4 regions of the Pseudomonas sp. 18-147 genome follow, and region 2 is predicted to be linked to each of the others. Evidence: predicted binding sites of a transcription regulator. Region 2 holds the regulator's gene; each other region holds the start of a gene.
The links. The regulator sigma-54, encoded in region 2, starts transcription at its own class of promoters, with help from an activator protein. The targets are predictions, from matches to a motif close to ANTGGCATNNANNTTGCTNT.

Region 1: a site for sigma-54 is predicted at 2,930-2,949, ahead of ACM0M4_RS19760 (flagellar hook-length control protein FliK). Genes of this name have one in related genera too.
Region 3: a site for sigma-54 is predicted at 4,079-4,098, ahead of flgB (flagellar basal body rod protein FlgB). Genes of this name have one in related genera too.
Region 4: a site for sigma-54 is predicted at 2,893-2,912, ahead of glnK (P-II family nitrogen regulator). Genes of this name have one in related genera too.

What each region holds. Positions count from the first base shown of each region.
Region 1 is NZ_CP182296.1:4,171,434-4,177,113, forward strand. Features, by position in the region: gene fliM (flagellar motor switch protein FliM) at 1-824, opposite strand, end outside; gene fliL (flagellar basal body-associated protein FliL) at 832-1,353, opposite strand; gene ACM0M4_RS19760 (flagellar hook-length control protein FliK) at 1,597-2,880, opposite strand; gene ACM0M4_RS19765 (YecA family protein) at 3,068-3,655, shown strand; gene ACM0M4_RS19770 (YbaN family protein) at 3,667-4,074, shown strand; gene ACM0M4_RS19775 (sensor histidine kinase) at 4,083-5,528, opposite strand; gene ACM0M4_RS19780 (heavy metal response regulator transcription factor) at 5,506-5,680, opposite strand, start outside.
Region 2 is NZ_CP182296.1:5,273,166-5,278,845, reverse strand. Features, by position in the region: gene rapZ (RNase adapter RapZ) at 1-518, opposite strand, end outside; gene ptsN (PTS IIA-like nitrogen regulatory protein PtsN) at 520-984, opposite strand; gene hpf (ribosome hibernation-promoting factor, HPF/YfiA family) at 998-1,306, opposite strand; gene ACM0M4_RS25070 (RNA polymerase factor sigma-54) at 1,384-2,877, opposite strand; gene lptB (LPS export ABC transporter ATP-binding protein) at 3,103-3,828, opposite strand; gene lptA (lipopolysaccharide transport periplasmic protein LptA) at 3,828-4,355, opposite strand; gene lptC (LPS export ABC transporter periplasmic protein LptC) at 4,342-4,914, opposite strand; gene ACM0M4_RS25050 (KdsC family phosphatase) at 4,923-5,462, opposite strand; gene kdsD (arabinose-5-phosphate isomerase KdsD) at 5,462-5,680, opposite strand, start outside.
Region 3 is NZ_CP182296.1:4,485,654-4,491,333, forward strand. Features, by position in the region: gene flgG (flagellar basal-body rod protein FlgG) at 1-26, opposite strand, end outside; gene flgF (flagellar basal-body rod protein FlgF) at 73-822, opposite strand; gene flgE (flagellar hook protein FlgE) at 1,040-2,428, opposite strand; gene flgD (flagellar hook assembly protein FlgD) at 2,456-3,169, opposite strand; gene flgC (flagellar basal body rod protein FlgC) at 3,182-3,622, opposite strand; gene flgB (flagellar basal body rod protein FlgB) at 3,628-4,035, opposite strand; gene ACM0M4_RS21205 (DUF5064 family protein) at 4,288-4,650, opposite strand; gene ACM0M4_RS21210 (DUF2288 domain-containing protein) at 4,717-5,034, opposite strand; gene ACM0M4_RS21215 (branched-chain amino acid ABC transporter substrate-binding protein) at 5,333-5,680, shown strand, end outside.
Region 4 is NZ_CP182296.1:6,255,904-6,261,583, forward strand. Features, by position in the region: gene sutA (transcriptional regulator SutA) at 1-195, opposite strand, end outside; gene ACM0M4_RS29520 (secondary thiamine-phosphate synthase enzyme YjbQ) at 273-698, opposite strand; gene ACM0M4_RS29525 (ammonium transporter) at 959-2,287, opposite strand; gene glnK (P-II family nitrogen regulator) at 2,327-2,665, opposite strand; gene ACM0M4_RS29535 (accessory factor UbiK family protein) at 3,105-3,365, shown strand; gene ACM0M4_RS29540 (YifB family Mg chelatase-like AAA ATPase) at 3,406-4,899, shown strand; gene betT (choline BCCT transporter BetT) at 5,024-5,680, shown strand, end outside.

The DNA.
Region 1 (5,680 bases), 1.1 Mb from region 2:
TGCAGGATGTCGCGCAGCTTGAGCTGGCGGCGGACCACGGTGGCGCCGAGCGGTACCTGGACGTCCAGCACGTCCTCGCGCAGGGCCTTGATCCAGCGCTCGTCCTGGTCGTCGTGGTCGGACTGGAAACCGGCGTCGAGCATCTCGCGGATCGGCTCGATCATCGAATAGGGCATGGTGATGTGCAGGTCGCCGCCACCGCCGTCCAGTTCGATGTGGAAGGTGGAGACCACCACCACCTCGCTGGGACTGACGATGTTGGCCATGGCCGGGTTGACCTCCGAGTTGACGTACTCGAAGTTCATCTCCAGCACCGCCTGCCAGGCTTCCTTCAGATCGACGAAGGCCTGCTCCAGCACCATCCGCACCACCCGCAGTTCGGTCGGGGTGAACTCGCGGCCCTCGATCTTGGCGTGGCGGCCGTCGCCGCCGAAGAAGTTGTCCACCAGCTTGAACACCAGCTTGGCGTCGAGGATGAACAGCGCGGTGCCGCGCAGCGGCTTCATCTTCACCAGGTTGAGGCTGGTGGGAACGTACAGCGAGTGCACGTACTCGCCGAACTTCATCACCTGCACGCCGCCGACCGCGACGTCGGCCGAACGGCGCAGCAGGTTGAACATGCTGATGCGGGTGTAGCGGGCGAAACGCTCATTGATCATCTCCAGGGTCGGCATGCGGCCCCGGACGATGCGGTCCTGGCTGGTCAGGTCATAGGACTTGACCGATCCCGGCGTCGCCTCGACTTCGGTTTCCACCAGGCCATCGTCGACGCCGTGCAACAGCGCGTCGATTTCATCCTGGGAAAGCAGATCTTGCACGGCCATGGGATACCTACTGCAGCACGAAATTGGTGAACAACACTTGTTCGATAGCCAGTTGGCCGGTTTCCTTCTTGGCCAGTTCCTGCAATCCGGCGGTCGCCTGCTGGCGGAGCATTTCCTTGCCCACCGGAGTCACCAGCGAGTCGAAACTCTGACTCGAGAACAGCATCACCAGTTTATTGCGAACCAGCGGCATGTGCTCGCGCAATGCGTCCATCTGCGCCTTGTCGCGCCCCATCAACGCGACGCCGACCTGCATGTAGCGCTGCCGGCCGTTCTGGTTGAAGTTGACGACGAAGGCCGGCGCCAGGATCTCGTAGAGCGCCGGCTGCTTGCCCGGCTTCGCCGCCTCGCTGGCGACTTCCTCGGTCTTCTCGGCCTTCAGCGACTTGCTGAGGAAGAACCAGGTGCCGCCCACCGACAGGCCGATCGCCAGCAGCAGGCCGACCACGATCAGCAGGATCAGCTTCAGCTTGCTCTTGCCGCCGCTCGGAGCCCCCGCGTCGGCGGGTGTCGCCTCTTTCTTAGCCATGCCAAAAATCCGTCGCTATAGCGTCAAATGAAGGGTTTCACAGGGGCAGAGCAAGGGTTGTGCCATTTCTGCAACGCCGCCCCGCCTCCTGGGACCAGCCCCGGAGGGCTGTCCGAGATGATAGACGGCGCGGATATTACAGCCTGGCCACAGGAAATCATCCCCGTCTTTTGCGAAATTGCCCGCTCCGGAAAAAGAAAGGCCTCCCGCAGGAGGCCCAAAGGGGAAATGCAGTCGTTCGCCTCAGGCGTAGTAGTCGACCAGACCGCGCGCCGCCGACGCACCCGGCCGGCTGCGGATCTCGCTGAATCCGGCGAGGGTTTCCTCATCGCCCGAGGCCTCGCCGGCCAAGCCGCGTCCGCGCGCCGATCCGCCCTCGCCCTGCTGCTGGCCCTGCCAGCCCCGCGCCAGCGACTGATCGGAGACGTTCACGTCGAGCTGGTTCATGCCCTGCTGGCTGAACATGTCGCGCAGCCGGTGCATCTGGCTTTCCAGGGCGTCGCGAACGCCGGCGTTGGGACTGGCGAAGGTCACCTGGGTCTGGTCGGCGGTCATGTGGATGCGCACGTCCAGGCGTCCCAGCTCGGCGGGGTCGAGCTGGATCTCCGCCGACTTCAGGTTCTGGCTGGACATCCACATCACCCGGTCCACCACCGCCTCGCTCCAGCCGTTCTGCTGCATCGCCACCGGCTGGCCGGGCACCGTGCCGTTCACCGGACGGTTGGTCAGGGCCTGTTGCGCCATGGCCTGAGTCAGCCCGTTGAGCTTGGCCGCGAAAGGTTCACCGCGGGGTTCCGCCTTGCTCTCCAGCAGGCTCTCGGAGGCGGCGCTGGCGACGGCCGGCTCGGCGGTCTGCTGCAACTGGGCCTCGAGCGCCTTGCCGTCGACGGCCTTGGTCAAGGAATCCGAGGTCAGGCCGGCAAGGGCATCGCCGAGGTTCGCCTGGCGGGGATCGGCGCTCTTCGCCGGCCCGCCTTTCGCCGTCTGCGCGGCGTCCTGGGCGCCCTGCTCCAGGGCCATGTTCACCGCCGGCACGCCGTTGAGCTTGACCAGGGTCGGGTCGCTGCTGGCTTCGGTAAGGCTGGCCGGAGCACTGCTGGCCGTCGGCACGGCCGGTGGCAGCAAAGTCGCCTGGGTATTCTCGTCGAGCAACGGTACGGCACCGCCGAGGCCGAGCAATTGCAGCGGATCGACCGGCGTTTCGACTTTATCTTCGCCGTCGGCCTTGGCCTGGCCGTCGGCCGGCAAAGGCTTGCCGTCTTCGGCAACGGCCGGCTGCCTGGCGGCATCCGTCGGCTGCGCTTCGACGGCGTCCTTGCCGGCGTCCCGTGGCTTGTCCCGCGAACCCTTCGCGGGACCGTCAGCGCGCTCGGCGGGCTTCTTCGCGGTCTCCTTGGCATACATGTCGGAGAAGCTGGAAGTCTTGTCGTTACTGGGCTCAGGCGTTTTCTGCTGGCTCTTCGGCGCAGCGGCCTTGGGCTTTACATCAGGCGTCGGCGGCAACAACACACCAGGGGCGACGGCCATGGGAATTCTCCATTTGCGAAGGGATTGCATCGTGGCTTGCGCAAGGGATGGAGCAAGGTCCGGGCCAACTTCGCCGAGAGCGTCCGCGAAACGCTCGCCAGGGCGCCGCAGCAGGCACGCTCGCTTTGCCCGCAGGTCCCGTCTGGACTACAATCCAGAGCCGCATCCCTCCCGAGGTAGTACCCTGATGTCCTTCGCCGAAAAACTGTCCCGTCTGCAAGCCTTCCTCGATGCCGATGACCTGCACGAAGAAGCGCTGGACTACGTGGCGACCCACGGCTACCTGACCGCCCTCTCCATCTGCCCGGAGCAGGTGCCGGAGCGGGAGTGGATCGACGCCCTGTTCGCCGAACCGCCGCACTACCGCAGCGATGAGGAGCGCCAGGAGATCGAGACTTCCCTCGAGCAGCTCAAGGCGCACATCACCCGCGTGCTGGCCAGCGACGAAGACCTCGAGCTGCCCTGCGACCTCGACCTCGGCGACGAGCCGGACGACTCCGACCTGCGCGGCTGGTGCATCGGCTTCATGGAAGGCGTGTTCCTTCGCGAGGAAGTCTGGTTCGAGCAGGCCGAGGAGGAAGTCAGCGAGCTGCTGCTGCCTATCATGGTCGGCTCCGGCCTGTTCGACGAGCAGCCCGAGTTCGACGAGATCGCCCGCGACCGCCACCTGGTGGACGACATGGTCGCGCAGATTCCCGACCTGCTGACCAACCTGTTCCTGCTCTGCCAGGCGCCGGAAGAAAAGCCCGCCCTGCTCAAGCCGCGCACGCACTAAGGAGCGCCGCGGTGGCGCAGCGGGAAATTCGCCCGAGCGCTCGCGCCTGGGTGCGCTATAGCCTCCAGGCCGTGGGTTTCCTAAGCGTAGCCCTGGGCGTGATCGGCATCTTCCTGCCGGTGCTGCCGACCACGCCTTTCCTGCTCCTCGCGGCGGCCTGCTTCATGCGCAGCTCGCCGCGCTTCTACCACTGGCTGGTCGGCCATCCACGGCTCGGCCCGTGGATCCGCGACTATCTCGACGGCGAAGGCATCCCGCTCAAGGGCAAGGTCTACGCCATCGGCCTGATGTGGGCCAGCATCGCCCTTTCCTGCTACCTGGTCCGACGCCCCTGGGCCCAGGGCTTCATGCTGACCAGCGCGGTACTGGTCAGCATCTATATCCTCCGCCAGAAGACCCGCCCGCCGCACGACGCCTGATGGCCCGCTCAGGACAGCGCCGGATCGCCCTCGCCCAGCGGCAAGCGGTCGCCGGACCCGCGCCGCTCGGGGCTCAGCACGGTGAAGCCGAAGGTGTTCCAGCCGTCCGCGCTGTCGACGAACACCGAACCGCCGTGCATGCTCGCCACCGCCTTGACGATGGACAGGCCGAGGCCGTGGTTGGCCTCGCTGTTGCTGCGCGCCGCGTCGACCCGATAGAAGCGTTCGAACAGGTGCCTGCGGTGCTCGTCGGCGATCGGCACGCCGGGGTTGCTCACCGCCACCCGCACTTCGTCGCCGCGCCGCTCGACGCCGACCCGCAGCGTGCCGCCGGCGGCGGTGTGCTGGGCGGCGTTGTACAGCAGGTTGGTCACCGCCCGCTGGAACAGGGCGCGCTCGACCAGCGCGCGGGCCTCGCCACGCACCTCGATACCGACCCCGGCCTCGTCGAAGATCACCTCGAGGAAATCCACCGTGGTGGCGATCTCGCCGGCCAGCGAGGTTTCCTCGCGCTCGCAGGCCAGGCGTCCCTGGTCGGCGCGGGCGAGGAACAGCATGTCGTTGACGATCGCCCGCAGCCGCTCCAGCTCCTCCAGGTTGGATTGCAGGACCTCTTCGTAATGTTCGCCGCTGCGTTCGCGGGACAACGCCACCTGGGTCTGGCCGATCAGGTTGGTCAATGGCGTGCGCAGCTCGTGGGCGACGTCGGCATTGAACGACTCCAGGCGCACGTAGGCCTGCTCCAGGCGGTCCAGGGCGCCGTTGAACGCTCCCACCAGCTCGCGCAGCTCGGCCGGCAGCGGCGAGAGCTGCAAGCGCTGCGACAACTGCCGCGGGCTGATCCGCCGGGCCTCCTCGGACAGCCGATGCACCGGCCACAGGCCCAGGCGGGCGATCCAGTGGCCAAGCAACGAGGCCAGCAGCACACCGAGGGCGGACAGGCCGAGCAGCCATTTCAGGGTGGAGGTCCGCGCCTCATGGAACGCCGCGCTGTCGATGGCGGTGACGTAGGTCAGCCGCGGCCGCCCCTCGCGCGCCGGCAACACGCCGACCCGCGCAGTCAGCGCGTACCGGTGCTCCGGCAACTCCAATTCGTAGCGGCCGGCGCCATCGGCGATCAGCCGCTGCACCGGTTCGCTGAAGCGCCCGTAGTGATAGCGCGGGTCGTCGCTGTCGATCCAGAAACGGATCAGCTCGTACTCCTGGCTCAGGTTGTCCAGCTTGCCCTGCAGGTGCGGCCAGCGCTCGGCCAGGTCGGGATGGTCGAGCATCCGCGAGACCATGTTGAAGCGCACGTCCACCTCGCCCTGCTGCAGGCGCTCGGTCTGGCGGTCGAGGATGCAATAGAGCATGGTGCCGATGAGGGCGAAGATCACCACCGCGGCGCCGGCGAACATTCCCGCCAGGCGGGTCGACAAGGACATGCCCACCTCAGCCCGACTCCGCCAGCGCACGGTTCTCCAGGACGTAGCCCATGCCCCGGATGGTATGCAGCAGCTTGTTCTCGAACGGACCGTCGAGCTTGGCGCGCAGGCGCTTGATCGCCACCTCCACGACATTGGTGTCGGTATCGAAGTTGATGTCCCAGACCAGTTCGGCGATCGCC
Region 2 (5,680 bases):
CCAAAGGATTCGACGAGGAACGCGGTGCCGGGTTCCGGCTTGTTCAACAGGCGCAGTTTGATGGTGTCGCGCAACTGATAGAGGTTGAGGCTGGTGGTGTCCAGCTTCAGGTCGGCGAGGTCGGCGATCGGTCCGAGCAATTGGCTCTCGTCGCCAATCGCCTCCGCCAGCGAACGGGTGTCGGTGGTCAGCGGGTGGCGCCGGCGGGTTTCCGAGAATCGTTTGAGCAGCGTCTCGTCGTCGGCGTCGAGATACAGCACATCGCAGTTGATGTGGTTGTCCCGCACTTCCTGCAACAGTTCGGGGAAGCGCTGCAACTGGCTGGGCAGGTTGCGGGCGTCGATCGACACCGCCACCTGTGGCTGCAGTAGCTCCGTGTGCAACAGGGCGCGCTGCGCCAGGTCGGGAAGCAGGCTGGCGGGAAGGTTGTCGATGCAATAGAAGCCGTTGTCTTCGAGGACGTTCAGGGCGGTGCTCTTGCCCGAGCCCGAGCGGCCGCTGACGATGATCAGGCGCATGTCATTGCCCGTTCTGTACGTCTACCACGATCTGATAAAGCGCTTCGGCAGTGGGAGCGCTGCGCAGGCGGTCGCGTACGTCGGCACGGTCGAGCATGGCGGCGATCTGCCGGAGCAGTTCGAGATGTTCTTCGGTCGCGGCCTCCGGTACCAGCAAGACGAAGAGCAGGTCGACCGGCGCGCCGTCCAGCGCGTCGAAGTCCACGGGAGCATCCAGGTGCAGCACGGCGCTGATGGGGCTCTGGCAGCCAGACAGGCGGCAGTGCGGAATGGCGATGCCATTGCCGAAACCGGTGGAGCCGAGTTTTTCCCGGGCCACCAGGTTTTCGAAGATGGTCTGGGCGTCGAACTCCGGCAGCTCCCTGGCTACCAGGTTGGCGATTTGTTCGAGTACGCGTTTCTTGCTGCCGCCCGGCACGTTCACGAGGGAACGGCCGGGGGTCAGGATTTGCTCAAGTCGGATCATAGGGGAGGGGAGATCAGCGGGCGCCTACGCCTTGCTGCCGTTCGAGATACTTCTCTTTGTGTTTGATCAGTTGACGGTCGAGTTTGTCGATCAGCAGGTCGATGGCCGCGTACATGTCCTCATGTTCCGCATTGGCTACGATCTCGCCACCGGCGATGCGCAGGGTGGCTTCGATCTTCTGCTTCAGTTTCTCGACCTCCATGATCACCTGAACATTGGTGATCTTGTCGAAATGGCGCTCCAGACGGCTCAGTTTCTCGCCGACATAGTCGCGCAGGGCGTCGGTCACATCCAGTTGATGGCCACTGATGTTGACTTGCATACCGCGTTCTCCTTGTTGCCCGTGTGTAAGTGGCAGGTTAGCAACCTGCCTCCGGAACACCTTGGCGTGGATCAACGTCACACCAGTCGCTTGCGCTCGCTCGAAGGGGCTATGCCCAGGGATTCGCGGTATTTGGCGACGGTGCGGCGAGCCACTTGAATGCCCTGTGCCTCCAGTAAACCAGCGATCTTGCTGTCGCTCAATGGCTTTTTCGCATTTTCCGCGGCCACCAGTTTCTTGATGATCGCGCGGATCGCGGTGGACGAGCATTCCCCGCCTTCGGCGGTACTGACGTGACTTGAAAAGAAATATTTCAGCTCGAAAATGCCGCGCGGCGTATGCATGTATTTCTGCGTGGTGACCCGCGAAATGGTCGATTCGTGCATGCCCACCGCTTCGGCGATGTCATGCAGGACCAGCGGCTTCATGGCTTCTTCGCCGTAGTCGAGGAAACCGCGCTGGTGCTCGACGATCTGGGTGGCGACCTTCATCAGCGTTTCGTTGCGGCTCTGCAGGCTCTTGATGAACCAGCGGGCTTCCTGCAACTGGTTGCGCATGAAGGTATTGTCGGCGCTGCTGTCGGCGCGGCGGACCATGCCGGCGTAGGTGGCGTTGACGCGCAGGCGCGGCATCGCCTCCTGGTTCAGCTCGACCAGCCAGCGCTCGTTGTCCTTGCGCACGATGACGTCGGGGACGATGTATTCGGCTTCGCTCGATTCGATCTGCGAACCGGGCCGGGGATGCAGGCACTGGATCAGCTCGATGACCTGGCGCAGTTCGTCTTCCTTGAGCTTCATGCGCCGCATCAATTGGCTGTAGTCGCGGCCGCCGAGCAGGTCGAGGTAGTCGGATACCAGGCGCAGCGCTTCGTTCAGCCAGGGCGTGGTGGACGGCAACTGGCGCAGTTGCAGCAGCAGGCACTCGCGCAGGTTGCGGGCGCCGATGCCGGCGGGTTCCAGTTGCTGGATGCGGCGCAGCACGACTTCCACTTCGTCGAGCTCGACGTCCAGTTCCGGATCGATGGCGGCGAGGATTTCTTCGAGGGACTCTTCGAGGTAGCCATCGTTGTTGATGCTATCGATGATGGTCACCGCGATCATCCGATCGGTGTCCGACATCGGTGCCAGGTTGACCTGCCAGAGCAGGTGGCTGTGCAGGCTCTCGCCGCTGCTGGTGCGCGCGGTGAAGTCCCACTCGTCATCGTCGTTGCTGGGCAGGCTGCTGGCGCTGGTCTGGTAGATGTCTTCCCAGGCGGTATCCACCGGCAACTCGCTGGGTATGCGTTCGCTCCACTGGTCGTCGTCGAGGCTTTCGACGCTGGGCGTGGCGCTTTCCTGGAGGGGGCTCTCCTGGGGCGCGCTGGCCGCCTGTTCGGCGCCATCGGCGAGAGGGTCGCTGTTGTCGAAATCGTCGCCGTCTTCCTGGCGTTCGAGCATGGGATTGGATTCCAGCGCTTCCTGGATTTCCTGCTGGAGGTCCAGGGTGGATAGCTGGAGGAGGCGTATGGCCTGTTGCAGCTGCGGCGTCATCGTCAGCTGCTGGCCCATCTTGAGGACTAGCGATGGTTTCATGGCTGAGGGCTTAGTACCTTATTCGCTGGTACCGGATGGCACCATCCACTACTACGGGTGCCGAGGTGGCGGCACCGCCAGGAAGCAAATTATATGCCTGAATTTTCGTACTTTGCCTAGGGTTGCTCTGAATAAATCATCCGCTCCAGGCGGCACTCGTGGTTGCGAAACCGCGGGCGAGCGGAACCGCTCCGGCGAGGCCGGAGGGCGCGCTAGGAGATTTCTTCAGAGGCGGAACTCGTGCCCCAGGTAGACTTCCTTGACCAGGTCGTTGGCGAGGATGCTCTCGGCATCCCCTTCCGCGATCAACTGCCCATCATTGACGATATACGCCGTTTCACAGATGTCCAGGGTCTCGCGGACGTTGTGGTCGGTGATGAGGATGCCGATACCCTTCGCCTTGAGGTGATGGATGATCTGCTTGATGTCGCCGACCGAGATCGGGTCCACGCCGGCGAAGGGCTCGTCGAGGAGGATGAATTTCGGCGCGCTGGCCAGGGCGCGGGCGATTTCCACCCGGCGTCGTTCGCCGCCGGACAGGCTCATGCCGAGGTTGTCGCGGATGTGGTGGATGTGGAATTCCTGCAGCAGGCCTTCCAGGGCTTCCTTGCGACCGTTGCGATCGAGGTCGCTGCGGGTCTCGAGGATCGCCATGATGTTGTCGGATACCGACAGCTTGCGGAAGATCGAGGCTTCCTGCGGCAGGTAGCCGATGCCGGCCCGGGCGCGCCCGTGCATCGGCAGGTGGGTGACGTTCTGCTCGTCGATGCGGACCACGCCCTGGTCGGCCTGGACCAGGCCGACGATCATGTAGAAGCAGGTGGTCTTGCCGGCACCGTTCGGACCGAGCAGGCCGACGATCTGCCCGCTATCGATGGACATGCTGACGTCGCGGACGACTTGCCGGCCTTTATAGCTTTTGGCCAGGTGCTGGGCTTTGAGCGTTGCCATTACTGGGCCTTTTTCTTCGGCTGGATGACCATGTCGATGCGCGGGCGCGGGCTGGTCACCTGGGAGCCGGTGGCACGACCCGCGTTGACGATCTGGCGCTGGGTGTCGTAGACGATCTTCTCGCCTTCGAAGGTGTTGCCTTCCTGGATCACCTTGGCCTGGTCGATCAGCACGACCCGGTTCTGCGTGACGAAGTACTGGATGGTCAGGCCATAGGCCTTGGTCACGTCCTTGTCCGGAGCGGGTTTCTGCTCGTAGTAGGCAGGCTTGCCGACCGAGGTCACGACCTCGATGTCGCCGTTCTTGTCCTGCTTCAGGGTCACGGTGTTGCCGGTCAGCTTGGTGCTGCCCTGGGTCACCACGACGTCGCCGCGGTAGACCGCGACGCCCTGCTTGTCGTCCAGTTCGGCGCTGTCGGCCTGGACGCGGATCGGTTGTTCGCGGTCCGAAGGCAGGGCCAAGGCCATGGAGCTGCCGAGGGCGGCAGTCAGACCGAAAATAAGGGGGAGGGTATTAACGAACCTCATGCTGACCTCTTACGTTGGACAGCAGGTGCATCCGGCTGTCTTTCAGATACGCTTTCATTCCAACAGCCGTCGTCACTCCATTGGCCGCGTCGATTTTAACGGCTTGCTCGGTCTGTGCATAATTCTTGTCGGGGAATACGGTCAGCCGAGTGGTGGTCAGGATGCTTGGTTGGCCCTTGGCATCGGTACGTGCGACGCGCACGTCGTCGATGAGTTCGACCTCCTTGCCTTTCGGTCCGACTTCGGCGCGGGCGCTCTGGATGTGCCAGGGTTGCACGTTGCCACGGAAGAGCAGCAGGTCGGGGGTGGTGACGAAAGTGATGTCCGTGGCTTTCTGGTGCTCCAGCTTCACCGCGGTCATCTCGTAGTCGAGGCTGCCGTCCTCCTGGTACTGGAGGCTATGGGCATTCTCGGCATAGTAGTCGATGGTGTTGTCCTGGCCGGGGCGGGTCGGCTGTTCGTTGAACAGCTCGAGCCCGACGTTCCAGTAGTAGCCCGCGACGATCAGCAACAGGGCGATCAGGGCGAGCAGCAGTTTCTGGCGTAGTGTCTTCGGCATGGTCGGCTCTACAGATAGGCGCCCTGGGCGGCTTCGAGCGTACCCTGGGCGCGCATGATCAGTTCGCAGAACTCGCGGGCGGCGCCTTCGCCGCCGCGGGCCGCGGTGACGCCATGGGCATGCTGGCGCACGAACGGGTCGGCACTGGCTACCGCCATGCCCAGGCCGACGCGGCGGATCACCGGCAGATCGGGCAGGTCGTCGCCAAGGTAGGCGACTTGCTCATAGCCTAGTCCGAGTTCGCCGAGAAGTTCGTCGAGGACGGCGAGCTTGTCTTCCCGGCCCTGATAGAGATGCTGGATGCCCAGGTTGCGCGCGCGCCGTTCGACCACCGGAGTGTCGCGGCCGGTGATGATGGCGGTGCGCACGCCGGAGGCGATGAGCATCTTGATGCCATGTCCGTCCAGGGTGTTGAAGGTCTTGAACTCGCTGCCGTCGACGAGGAAATACAGCTTGCCGTCGGTCAGCACGCCGTCGACGTCGAAGATCGCCAGGCGTATCCGGCTGGCCCGGACCGGGAGTTCCGCGGCCGAATGGGTATCGCTCATTACATCACTCCTGCGCGCAACAGGTCGTGCATGTTCAGGGCGCCGACCGGACGGTCGTCCGCGTCGACCACCACCAGTGCGCCGATCTTGTTGTCTTCCATGATCTTCAGGGCTTCCGCGGCGAGGATCTCGGCGCGGACGGTCTTGCCGTGGACGGTCATCACCTGGTCGATGGTGACCTGGCGGACGTCGATGCCCCGATCCAGGGCGCGACGCAG
Region 3 (5,680 bases), 790 kb from region 2:
TTGCTGACCCACAGTGCCGATAACATCGTCGTGCTCCTCGGGTGCCGGTTTTATGGCACCACGCTCAAGTGATTAGCTGATTTGCAAAACCCGCGCCATGGCCGCCGAATCGTCCTCGGCGGTGCGCATCATCTTCACGTGCAGCTCGAATTGACGGGACAGCGAGAGGATCGCGGTCATCTCTTCCACCGCGTTCACGTTGCTGCTTTCCAGGAAACCGGAGACCACCTTCACGTTGGCGTCGGCCAGCGGCGCCTGCTCGCCCGGCTGCGGCTTGTAGTGCAGCAGGCCGTCGGTACCCTTCTCCATCTGCTTCAGGTTCGGGTTGACCAGTTTGATCCGGTCCACCACGGCGACCACGTTGGGGTTCTCGCCAAGGGCGCGGATGCTGATGGTGCCGTCCTGGCCGATCTCCACCTTTTCCTCCGGCGGCACGGCGATCGGCCCACCGTTGCCGAGCACCGGCAAGCCGTCGCCGGTGCGCAGCATGCCGAGGGCGTCGATATGCATGCCGGCGGTACGCACGTAGGCCTCGCTGCCATCCGGCGCCTGGACCGCGACGAAGCCGTCGCCGTCGATGGCGATGTCCAGCTCGTTGCCGGTTTCCTGGAGGCTGCCATGGCTGAAATCGGTACCGGGCCGCTCGCTCATGGCGAATACCCGCGCCGGGAAGCTGTCGCCGAACACCTGCATCGAACGCGCCTGCTCGAAGTCGCGACGAAAGCCGCTGGTCGAGATGTTCGCCAGGTTGTTGGCATGAGCACGCATCGCCAGGGTGTTCTGGCTGGCCCCGCTCATGGAGACGTACAGCATCTTGTCCATCGAATCCTCCAGGCACCGGCACAATCCGCCGGGCTTTCTTGCAGGTTATCCAGCAAGCGCCGTGCCAGAATTCGAAAAAACAATTAATACATTGATTTAAAAGGATTTTATAAAACAGAAAGCCTCCTTTCGGAGGCTTCGGGGGCAACCCCTGGCCAGGGGTTGCCGCTGGCGGCAAGGGCCTTGCCGGTGCCCGGACGGCACCGGCACGCCGTCATCAGCGCAGGTTGATGATGGTCTGGGTCACCGCATCCTCGGTCTGGATGGTCTTGGCATTGGCCTGGTAGTTGCGCTGGTGGACGATGAGGTTCACCAGTTCGTTGGAGATGTCCACGTTGGACGCTTCCAGCGCGCCGGATTGCAACGCCCCCAGGGTGCCCGAGCGCGGCGCGCCGACCGCCGGCTCGCCGGACTCCGCGGACTGCACCCAGGAGGTCTTGCCGATCGGCGTCAGGCCCTGGATGTTGGCGAAGTTCGCCAGCACCACCTGGCCCTGCACCTTGGACTGGCCATTGGTGTAGCGGGCGAAGATCACCCCGGTGTCGTCGATTTCCAGGCCTGCCAGCTGACCGGTGGTGTAGCCGTCCTGGATCGGGTTGCTCTGGGCGAACGCGGTGGAGTACTGGGTGGTCTTGCGCATGTCGAAGGAGATGCCGCTGGCGGCACCGGTCGCGCCATTCCAGGCGTAGGTCGGCGGGGTCTTGCCGTCCGAGGCCGCCGGAATCCAGCCGGTGCCGGGAGTCGGCGGATTGCCGGTGGCCGGACTGAACTGGATCACGTTGGTGGTCGCGTCGATGCTGAAGCCCGGCCCGCTGGTGCTGCCGTCCGGCGCCCGAACCGAGGTCATCTGGCCGCTGGCGTCGAAGGTGACGTTGAAGCTCATCGGCGTCTTGTTCGACGGATCGAGCGGATTGACGCCGTCGATCAGCACTTTCATGGTCCAGCTGTTCTCCGGAATCGGCGGGGTCGCATTCGGGTCCGGCTCGTTCTTGATGAAGAACTGGCTCATGGTGTGGGAGTTGCCCTGGCTGTCATAGATGCCCAGCGAAGAGGACGAGTTGTAGGTAGCGGCGTCGGACGGATCGAACGGCGTCACGGTCGGCGGCTTCAGCGTCGAGTTGAGGTTGTACGACTGCTGGATGCTCGAGGTGGCCTGCGGCGCCTGATTGGCGCGCTCGACCTTGAGGTCGGTGACCACGCCGTTCTGCAACTGGCCGTTCGGCCCGACGGCATAGCCCTGCAGGCGGTAGCCGTTGTTGTCGACGATGAAATCCTGCTTGTCGGTATTGAAGTAGCCGGCGCGGGTGTAGCTGATCGCCCCGTTGTTGCTGGTGACGAAGAAGCCGTTGCCGTTGATGGCCAGGTCCAGCACGCTGTTGGTCGAGTCGATGTTGCCCTGCTTGAACATCTGCGAGACGTCCGAGAGCAGCACGCCGCTGCCCTGCGGGTTGCTGCCCGAACCCAGCACCGAGGCGGCGTAGACGTCGGCGAACTCCGCGCGGGATTGCTTGAAGCCTACGGTGCCGGCGTTGGCGATGTTGTTGCCGGTGACGTTCAGGCCGCTGGAGGCCGCCTGGATGCCGCTCAGGCCGATGTTGAAACTCATGGATAGCTCCTTGCCGGAAACGCCGGCTTACTGGCCGATGATCTGTACTTTGGACAGCGCGATGCTGCCCAGGCCTGCGAGGTTGAGCATCAGCTCGCCGCCGTTCTGCCCCAGAGTGACGCTGTCGACGTTGGCCGGCAGGTAGGTCTGGAGCCCGTAGGTCTTGCCGTCGATCGAGGTCTGCGCCTCGAACTTGTAGGTGCCCGGCGGCATGATGTTGCCGCTGCTGTCCTTGCCGTCCCACATGAAGCTGACGCTGCCGGCAGCCTGCTGGCCGAGGTTGATGCGATTGACCACGGTGCCCTTGTCGTCGTAGACGTTGACCCATACGTTGCTGCTGGAGACCGGCAGGTTGAGGGACGCCTTGAAGGTGTCCTTGGTGTCCACCACCGACTTGTCGGTCGCCACGATGACCTTGCGCCCCACCAGCGACGAGGCTTGCAGGGCCTGCGACGACTGGTAGTTGGAGAGAATGCTCTCCATGCTCTTGTTCAGCGACTGCACGCCTTCCACGGTGCTGAACTGGGCCAGTTGGGCGATGAACTCGCCGTTCTGCTGCGGCGACATCGGGTCCTGGTTCTTCAACTGGGCCACCAGCAGCTTGAGGAATTCGTCCTTGCCAAGGTTGCTGCTGCCCTTGACGCTCTGCCCGGTCTCGGTGGCGCCGCTGCCGGCGGCGCGCTTGCTGCCGTTGACGTTGCCGGTGTTGCTGCTGGTGCCGCTGACGTTATCGATGCTCATGCTCTACTCCGCTCACTGACCCAGGGTCAGGACCTTCTGCATCATCTGTTTGGCGGTATTCATCATTTCCGCGTTGGTCTGGAAGGCACGGCTGGCGGAAATCATGTCGGCCATTTCCTCGACCACGTTCACATTGGGGTAATACACGTAGCCGTTGGCATCCGCGGCCGGATGGTTCGGCTCGTAGCGCGGCATCAGCGAACTCTGGTCCTCGACGATGCCCAGCACCTGCACGCCGGCGCCGGAGCTGTCCTGGTCGGCGAACAGCGAGCCGCTGTCGCCCTGGGCCTGCTGGAACATGGTGGAGAACACCGGATGGCGGGCGCGGTAGGTCTTGTCGACGCTGGAGGAAACCGTCTCGGCGTTGGCGATGTTGCTGGCCACGGTGTTCAGGCGGGTGCTCTGGGCGCTCATGCCGCTACCGGCAATGTTGAAGACACTGGCGAGGGACATGGCGGTTACTCTCCACGCAGGGCGCTGACCAGCCCTTTGAATTTGCTGTTGAGGAAGGTGAAGGACGCCTGGAAGTGCATGGCGTTCTCGGCGTAGTTGGCCTGCTCGATCTGGGCGTCGACAGTGTTCTGGTCGATCGACGGCTGGACCGGGATGCGGTACTGCAGGCTGCCCTCGCCCATGCCGAAACCTTCGGCGGCGATATGCCGCTCGTTGGTGGTGCGGGTGGCGAAGGTACCCTTGGCGGCCTTGTCCTTCTGCTCGGCGAGAACCGCGGCGAAGTCCAGGTCGCGAGCCTTGTAGTTCGGGGTATCGGCGTTGGCCAGGTTGTTGGCCAGCACTTCGGCGCGCTGGGCGCGGAAGCTGAGGGCCTGCTGGTGGATACCGAGTGCTCTGTCGAAACTGATGCTCATGGCTGCGAACCTGTTTGCCGGTGTGGCTTTCGTCGCCAACATTTCAGCAAGGCCCGTGCCAAATTATTAAAAACCTTTATATTCAATAACTTGAATTTATTTAAGGGTAACCCGGAAGCGGCAAGCGGCAAGCCGCTTCCGCTTGCCGGCAAGGGTGGCAAGCCCCTGGAACGGCTTCTCCGGCAAACGAAAAAAGGCCCGATATCGTCGATATCGGGCCTTTCCCATGCTTCCGGCCGCCGGGGACACGGCTCACTCGTGGCGAATGATCCGCTCGAGATCCACCGGTTCGCCGGGATGGGCATGCAGCTTGGCGCGAATGTCCTCGAACATCGCATCGTATTCCTTGTGCACCCGGGTGATCGCGCCGAACTTCGGGTGCAGGCCGTGCTTCTGGGCGACCCGCGTGGCATCGCTGGCGAAGTTGAAGGCGGTATCGCGCGGCAGCTCGAAGGAGTCGCTGAACGGCTTGCCGTCGATCTCGCCGTCCATGTCGAAGTGCACATAGGCGCCGGATTCGGCGTTCTGCCGCACCTCGTAGCGGATATGGATATTGATGTCCTGCTGGTCGAGGCCGGGCAGGCTGACCAGATGGAGGTGGCCTGGTTCGAACATGACGAATCTCCTGGTGGGAATCGGAATCAGTCTAGCCAGGGTCGAGCGAAAGAAAACCGCCCTGGATCAGTGCAACGTCGCTTTTTCCGCGCGTTCCTGAATGACCACCCAGGGCGCCACCACCACCGCCCAGAGGGTCGGGTCGCGTTCGAGGAAGTCCTTGGCCGCATCCTCCCCGACCTTGCTCAGGCCGCCGCCGGAAAGCCAGGCGGCGACCTTCTCGCGGTCGTCCCCGGCCAGGGCCTCGGCGACTTCCACCAGGTCCAGCGCGGCATCGACCTGGAGCAAGGCGCCACGGGCGAAAAACGGTTGCAGCTCGGCCCAGGAAATGACCGCGGTCTCGCCGAGCAGCTTGGCATAGAGGGTGCTAGTTTGTTCTGTCATGGGATCTACCTGGATTGCATGGGCGCCATGATAACGCCCGCCGGTAGCCCACGACAGCCGAAGGGAAACCGGGCCCAGGGAGGTGAGGCAGGTCCGCGCCGTTTTTCTATACGTTTATGTCAACCAGGCGACACGACTCACGGGAGCTCGCCGTGCCGTGCTTTTCAAGCGACGAAGCGCCGCTCTACACTGTACCGGTACAGTTCCCGGGGTCCGTCCATGACGATCACCCGGTCTCCTCCGGCCCCCGCGGCCGCGAGACTACAACAATGACAACACACAAGAAGAGTGGAGCACTATGAAGAAGGGTACTCAGCGTCTATCCCGCCTGTTCGCCGCGATGGCCATTGCCGGGTTCGCCAGCTACTCCATGGCCGCCGACACCATCAAGATCGCCCTGGCTGGCCCGGTCACCGGTCCGGTAGCCCAGTACGGCGACATGCAGCGCGCCGGTGCGCTGATGGCAATCGAACAGATCAACAAGGCAGGCGGCGTGAACGGCGCGCAACTCGAAGGCGTGATCTACGACGACGCCTGCGATCCCAAGCAGGCCGTGGCGGTCGCCAACAAGGTGGTCAACGACGGCGTCAAGTTCGTGGTCGGCCATGTCTGCTCCAGCTCCACCCAACCCGCCACCGACATCTAC
Region 4 (5,680 bases), 980 kb from region 2:
GTCACGCTCTTTCTGCTTGGCTTCGACCGAGGGCAGCTCCTCTTCCACCACGGCGGCTTTCGCCTTCTTCCCGGGGGCGGGGGCCTCGTCGCCGTCGCCGCTGTCCGCTTCGCCGTCGTCGGCCGCGGCCAGCTCTTCGCCGTCGTCCTCGTCAGCGCCGTCCAGCTCGTCCTGTTCCAGTTCTTCTTCGCTCATGGTCAACCTCTCGGTGCTGCAAAAGCAGGTTAGTTATAGCCCAGCCGCGCGTTTTGATGAGCGCCGCCGGAAAAAATTCATACTGACTCGCCCTGCCAGGTGGCGAGCACGCGCCGTGCCCCGCCCCTGTCCCGGTGTTCACCGAGATAGATCCCCTGCCAGGTGCCCAGTGCCAACCCTCCCGACTGTATCGGCAGGGTCAGTTGGCAGCCCAGCAGGCTGGCCTTGAAATGCGCCGGAAGGTCGTCCGGACCTTCGTCGTTGTGTTCATAGCCGACTTCGCCGCGTGGCGCCAGCCGCTCGAAAAAACGCTCGAAATCCCGGCGTACGGCAGGATCGGCATTTTCATTCAGGGTCAGTGAAGCCGACGTATGTTGCAAAAGCAGGTGCAGCAGGCCGACCCGGCACCGCCGAAGCTCCGGCAAGGCGTCGAGTATCTCCTCGGTGACGAGGTGAAAGCCCCGCGGACGCGGGCGCAAGGTGATCAGGGTCTGCTGCCACATGCTGCTGTTCCAAATCGGCTCCGATCCGTCGCGCCGCGCATTCTAGCGCGGCATTTGAAAAAGCAAAGAGCGTAAGAGGCAGACCTGTGAAAGCTGATGGTGGCGCAGTCCGCTGGCAGTCACTGAAAGACCGGTTGCGGAAAGGTGGTGGCAGTCGCGGGAAGCGCCCAGGACTTTCGACGCACAAGGGCATGGCGTTCGGCGAAGGCGAGCGCGGGAGGCAAACCGACGCCCGGCGGAAAGCCGGGCGCCGGCAGGTATTACAGGTTGTAGCCGCGCTCGTTGTGCAGCGCCAGGTCGAGGCCGACCGCTTCCTCTTCCTCGGTGACCCGCAGGCCCATGACCAGGTCCAGCACCTTGAGGATCACGAAGGTCACCACGGCGGTGTAGACCACGGTGAAGGCCACGCCCTTGAACTGCACGAAGAACTGCGCGCCGATGTCCTCCACGCTGCCGAAGCCGCCCAGCGACGGCGCCGCGAAGATCCCGGTGAGCAGCGCGCCGACGATACCGCCGACCGCATGTACGCCGAAGGCGTCGAGGGAATCGTCGTATTTCAGCGCGCGCTTGAGACTGGTGGCGGCGAAGAAACAGATCACCCCGGAGGCCAGGCCGATCACCAGCGCGCCCATCGGACCGGCGGTGCCGGCGGCCGGGGTGATGGCCACCAGACCGGCGACCACGCCGGACGCGATGCCCAGGGCGCTCGGCTTGCCGTGGGTGATCCACTCGGCGAACATCCAGGCCAGGGCCGCGGCGGCGGTGGCGATCTGGGTCACCAGCATGGCCATCCCGGCGGTGCCGTTGGCGGCGGCGGCGGAACCGGCGTTGAAACCGAACCAGCCGATCCACAGCATGGCCGCCCCGACCAAGGTGTAGCCGAGGTTGTGCGGCGCCATCGGCGTGGTCGGGTAGCCCTTGCGCTTGCCCAGCACCAGGCAGGCGACCAGACCGGCGATACCGGCGTTGATGTGCACCACGGTGCCGCCGGCGAAGTCCAGCACGCCCCAGTCCCACATCAGGGCGCCGTCACCGCTCCAGACCATGTGCGCGATCGGCGCGTAGACCACGGTGAACCAGACCGCCATGAAGATCAGCATCGCCGAGAACTTCATGCGCTCGGCGAAGGCGCCGACGATCAGCGCCGGAGTGATGATCGCGAAGGTCATCTGGAAGGTGATGAACACGCTTTCCGGGAACAGCGCGGTGGCGGAAGTCAGGCCGTCGGCGGTGAGACCGCTGAGGAAGGCCTTGTCCAGTCCGCCGACGAAGGAATTGAAGTTGAGGACGCCCTTCTCCATCCCGGCGGTATCGAACGCCAGGCTGTAGCCATAGACCACCCAGAGAATGGTGATCAGGCCGGTGATGGCGAAGCACTGCATCATGATCGACAGCACGTTCTTCGCTCGCACCATGCCGCCGTAGAACAGCGCCAGGCCGGGGATGGTCATGAGCAGGACGAGCGCAGTGGAGATCAGCATCCAGGCGGTGTCGCCGCTGTTCAGGACGGGCTCCTCGGCGGCCAGGGCGACGCCCGGCAAAGCGAGGGACAATAGGGCTCCTAGCCCTGCGATCTTACGCAGAGTCATGTTGGTATTCTCCTGGGGCTTTTGGGGGTTCGGTTGGGCTTAGATCGCGTCGGTATCGGTTTCGCCGGTACGGATGCGGATGGCCTGTTCCAGGTTCACCACGAAGATCTTGCCGTCACCGATCTTGCCGGTATTGGCCGCCTTGGTGATCGCCTCGATGACGCGGTCCAGCTGGTCGTCGGCGATCGCCACGTCGATCTTCACCTTGGGCAGGAAGTCGACGACGTACTCGGCGCCGCGATACAGCTCGGTGTGGCCCTTTTGCCGGCCGAAACCCTTGACCTCGGTCACCGTGATGCCCTGCACACCGATCTCGGACAACGACTCGCGGACGTCGTCCAACTTGAACGGCTTGATGATGGCAGTGACTAGCTTCATGAAACTCTCTCCCGTGTTTGGTGGACTCGCCCCAGGAAAACGAACCCGAGGACAGTCTAAGCGCAGTGTCTGGCTTTGTAACGCGCCGGTCCCTCTGGGAAGCATGATCGGGACCCTCCGCCCCGACCTGGCCCTGCTGCGGCCGTTCGATGCCGCAACCTGCCGGCCTCCCGCAACCGCCTCATCTGCCGCACCGGTACTGCTTCAGTGCACGCCTCACACCGGCCAAAGCAGAAAGCTTGCCAGCTCCGGCAAATCCGCCGGATTTCAAGCCCTTAGCCGCCAACCCGGGGATAGTGCGGAACGCCGGCCTCCGGGCGGCGCACCAAATAGGCGCAGACGCGCTCCGACAGTTGCGCAAAAAGTGTGCAATGGCCCTCCCGCGAGCGCCGCCGACATCGTGCTAGACTGCCGCCCACTCGTTACCGGAACCCTCGCCATGCTGCCGCCCAAAGCCGTCTTCGAAGCCCTCAGCCAACAAGCCAGCCGCCTGTTCGCCGGCGAATCGCCGTTGCCCAAGGCCGAGCTGGAGTCGCAGTTCCGCGCCCTGATGCAGAGCGCTTTCAGCAAGCTCGACCTGGTCAGCCGCGAGGAATTCGACAGCCAGATGCTGGTCCTCGCCCGCACCCGCGCACGGCTGGAAGCCCTGGAGGCCAAGGTGGCGGAACTCGAAAGCAAGCTGACGCCGCCCGCCGACTGATCCTCCCCCCTGCGAGCGGCGTGAGATCAAGGAGCGATCCATGTCCCTGGCGATTGTCCACAGCCGAGCCCAGGTCGGCGTCGAAGCCCCCTGCGTCAGCGTCGAGGCGCACCTGGCCAACGGCCTGCCTTCGCTGACCCTGGTCGGCCTGCCGGAAACCGCGGTGCGCGAGAGCAAGGACCGCGTGCGCAGCGCCCTGCTCAATGCCGGTTTCGACTTCCCCGCGCGGCGCATCACCCTCAACCTCGCCCCCGCCGACCTACCCAAGGACGGCGGTCGCTTCGACCTGGCCATCGCACTCGGCATCCTCGCCGCCAGCGGCCAGTTGCCCGGCACCGCCCTCGACGGCCTGGAGTGCCTCGGCGAACTGGCCCTGTCCGGGGCGATCCGGCCAGTGCGAGGCGTATTGCCGGCCGCGCTGGCGGCGCGCGACGCAAGGCGCGTTCTGGTGGTACCGAAGGAAAATGCCGAAGAGGCCAGCCTGGCCAGCGGGCTGACGGTGTTCGCCGTGGACCACCTGCTGGAGATCGCCGGACACCTCTCCGGCCAGGCCCCGCTGCCGCCCTACCAGGCCCGCGGCCTGCTCCGCGCGCCCTTCCCTTATCCAGACCTGGCCGAGGTCCAGGGCCAGGCCGCCGCCAAGCGCGCCCTGCTGGTGGCCGCCGCCGGCGCGCACAACCTGTTGCTCAGCGGCCCGCCGGGCACCGGCAAGACCCTCCTGGCCAGCCGCCTGCCCGGCCTGCTGCCGGCGCTCGACGAGGACGAAGCCCTGGAGGTCGCGGCGATCCATTCGGTGGCCAGCCACGTCCCCCTCAGGCACTGGCCGCAGCGACCGTTCCGCCAGCCGCACCACTCCGCCTCCGCGCCGGCCCTGGTCGGCGGCGGCAGCCGCCCGCAGCCGGGCGAGATCACCCTGGCGCACCAGGGCGTGCTGTTCCTCGACGAACTGCCGGAGTTCGAGCGCAAGGTCCTGGAGGTCCTGCGCGAGCCGCTGGAAAGCGGCGAGATCGTCATTGCCCGGGCCAACGGCCGGGTACGTTTCCCGGCGCGCTTCCAACTGGTGGCGGCGATGAATCCCTGTCCCTGTGGCTACCTCGGCGATCCCAGTGGCCGCTGCCGCTGCACCCCGGAACAGGTCCAGCGCTACCGGGGCAAGCTGTCCGGACCGCTGCTCGATCGCATCGACCTGCACGTCAGCGTGCTCCGCGAAAGCACCAGCCTGCAGCCAGGACACGGCGAAACCGCTACCGCCGAGGTCAGCGAACGGGTGGGCGCCGCACGGCAACGGCAACTGGCCCGCCAGGGCTGCGCCAATGCCCATCTCGATCTCCAGGCGATGCACCGCAATTGTGCACTCGCCGAAGCGGACCGCCGCTGGCTGGAGGCTGCCGGAGAGCGCCTGGAACTTTCCTTGCGCGCCTTGCATCGCATACTCAAGGTGGCCCGGACGCTGGCCGACCTGGAGCGCATCGATGCCATCGAACGCCGGCACCTGGCGGAAGCCCTGCAGTATCGGGCAATGACCTCCACGTGAAGCGTAATAATTCAGCAAAGCTATCGATTAAGGCTTTTCGAATCAAATTAGCTATCACGATGTGTTAGGCTGTTTCGTCTTCCGCCTTCGGCGGGCAATCCGATCACAAGGAGAGCTAGCTTACATGGAGACACCCACTACCCCCCGGAGCACCCTGAATCCTCCGGTCTTCTATACCTCCGCCGCCCTGATCCTGGCCCTGGTGCTGTTTACCGTCCTCCTCCAGGAAGAAGCGCAATCGCTGTTCAACCACGTCCAGCAATGGATCATCACCAACGCCAGCTGGTTCTACGTACTGGCCGTGGCGCTGATCCTGATCAGCGTGGTGTTCCTCGCCGTCAGCCGCTACGGCGACATCAAGCTCGGCCCCGACCACAGTCGTCCCGACTACCGCAACACCACCTGGTTCGCCATGCTGTTCTCCGCCGGCATGGGCATCGGCCTGATGTTCTTCGGCGTTGCCGAACCGGTGATGCACTTCACCACCCCGCCGGTGGGCGAGCCGAACACCGTGCAGGCGGCGAAGGAAGCGATGAAGCTGACCTTCTTCCACTGGGGCCTGCATGCCTGGGCGATCTACGCCATCGTCGCGCTGATCCTGGCCTTCTTCAGCTATCGCCACGGCCTGCCGCTGACCCTGCGCTCGGCGCTGTATCCGCTGATCGGCGAACGTATCTACGGCCCCATCGGCCACGCGGTGGATATCTTCGCGATCATCGGCACCGTGTTCGGCGTGGCGACTTCGCTCGGCTACGGCGTGCTGCAGATCAACAGCGGCCTG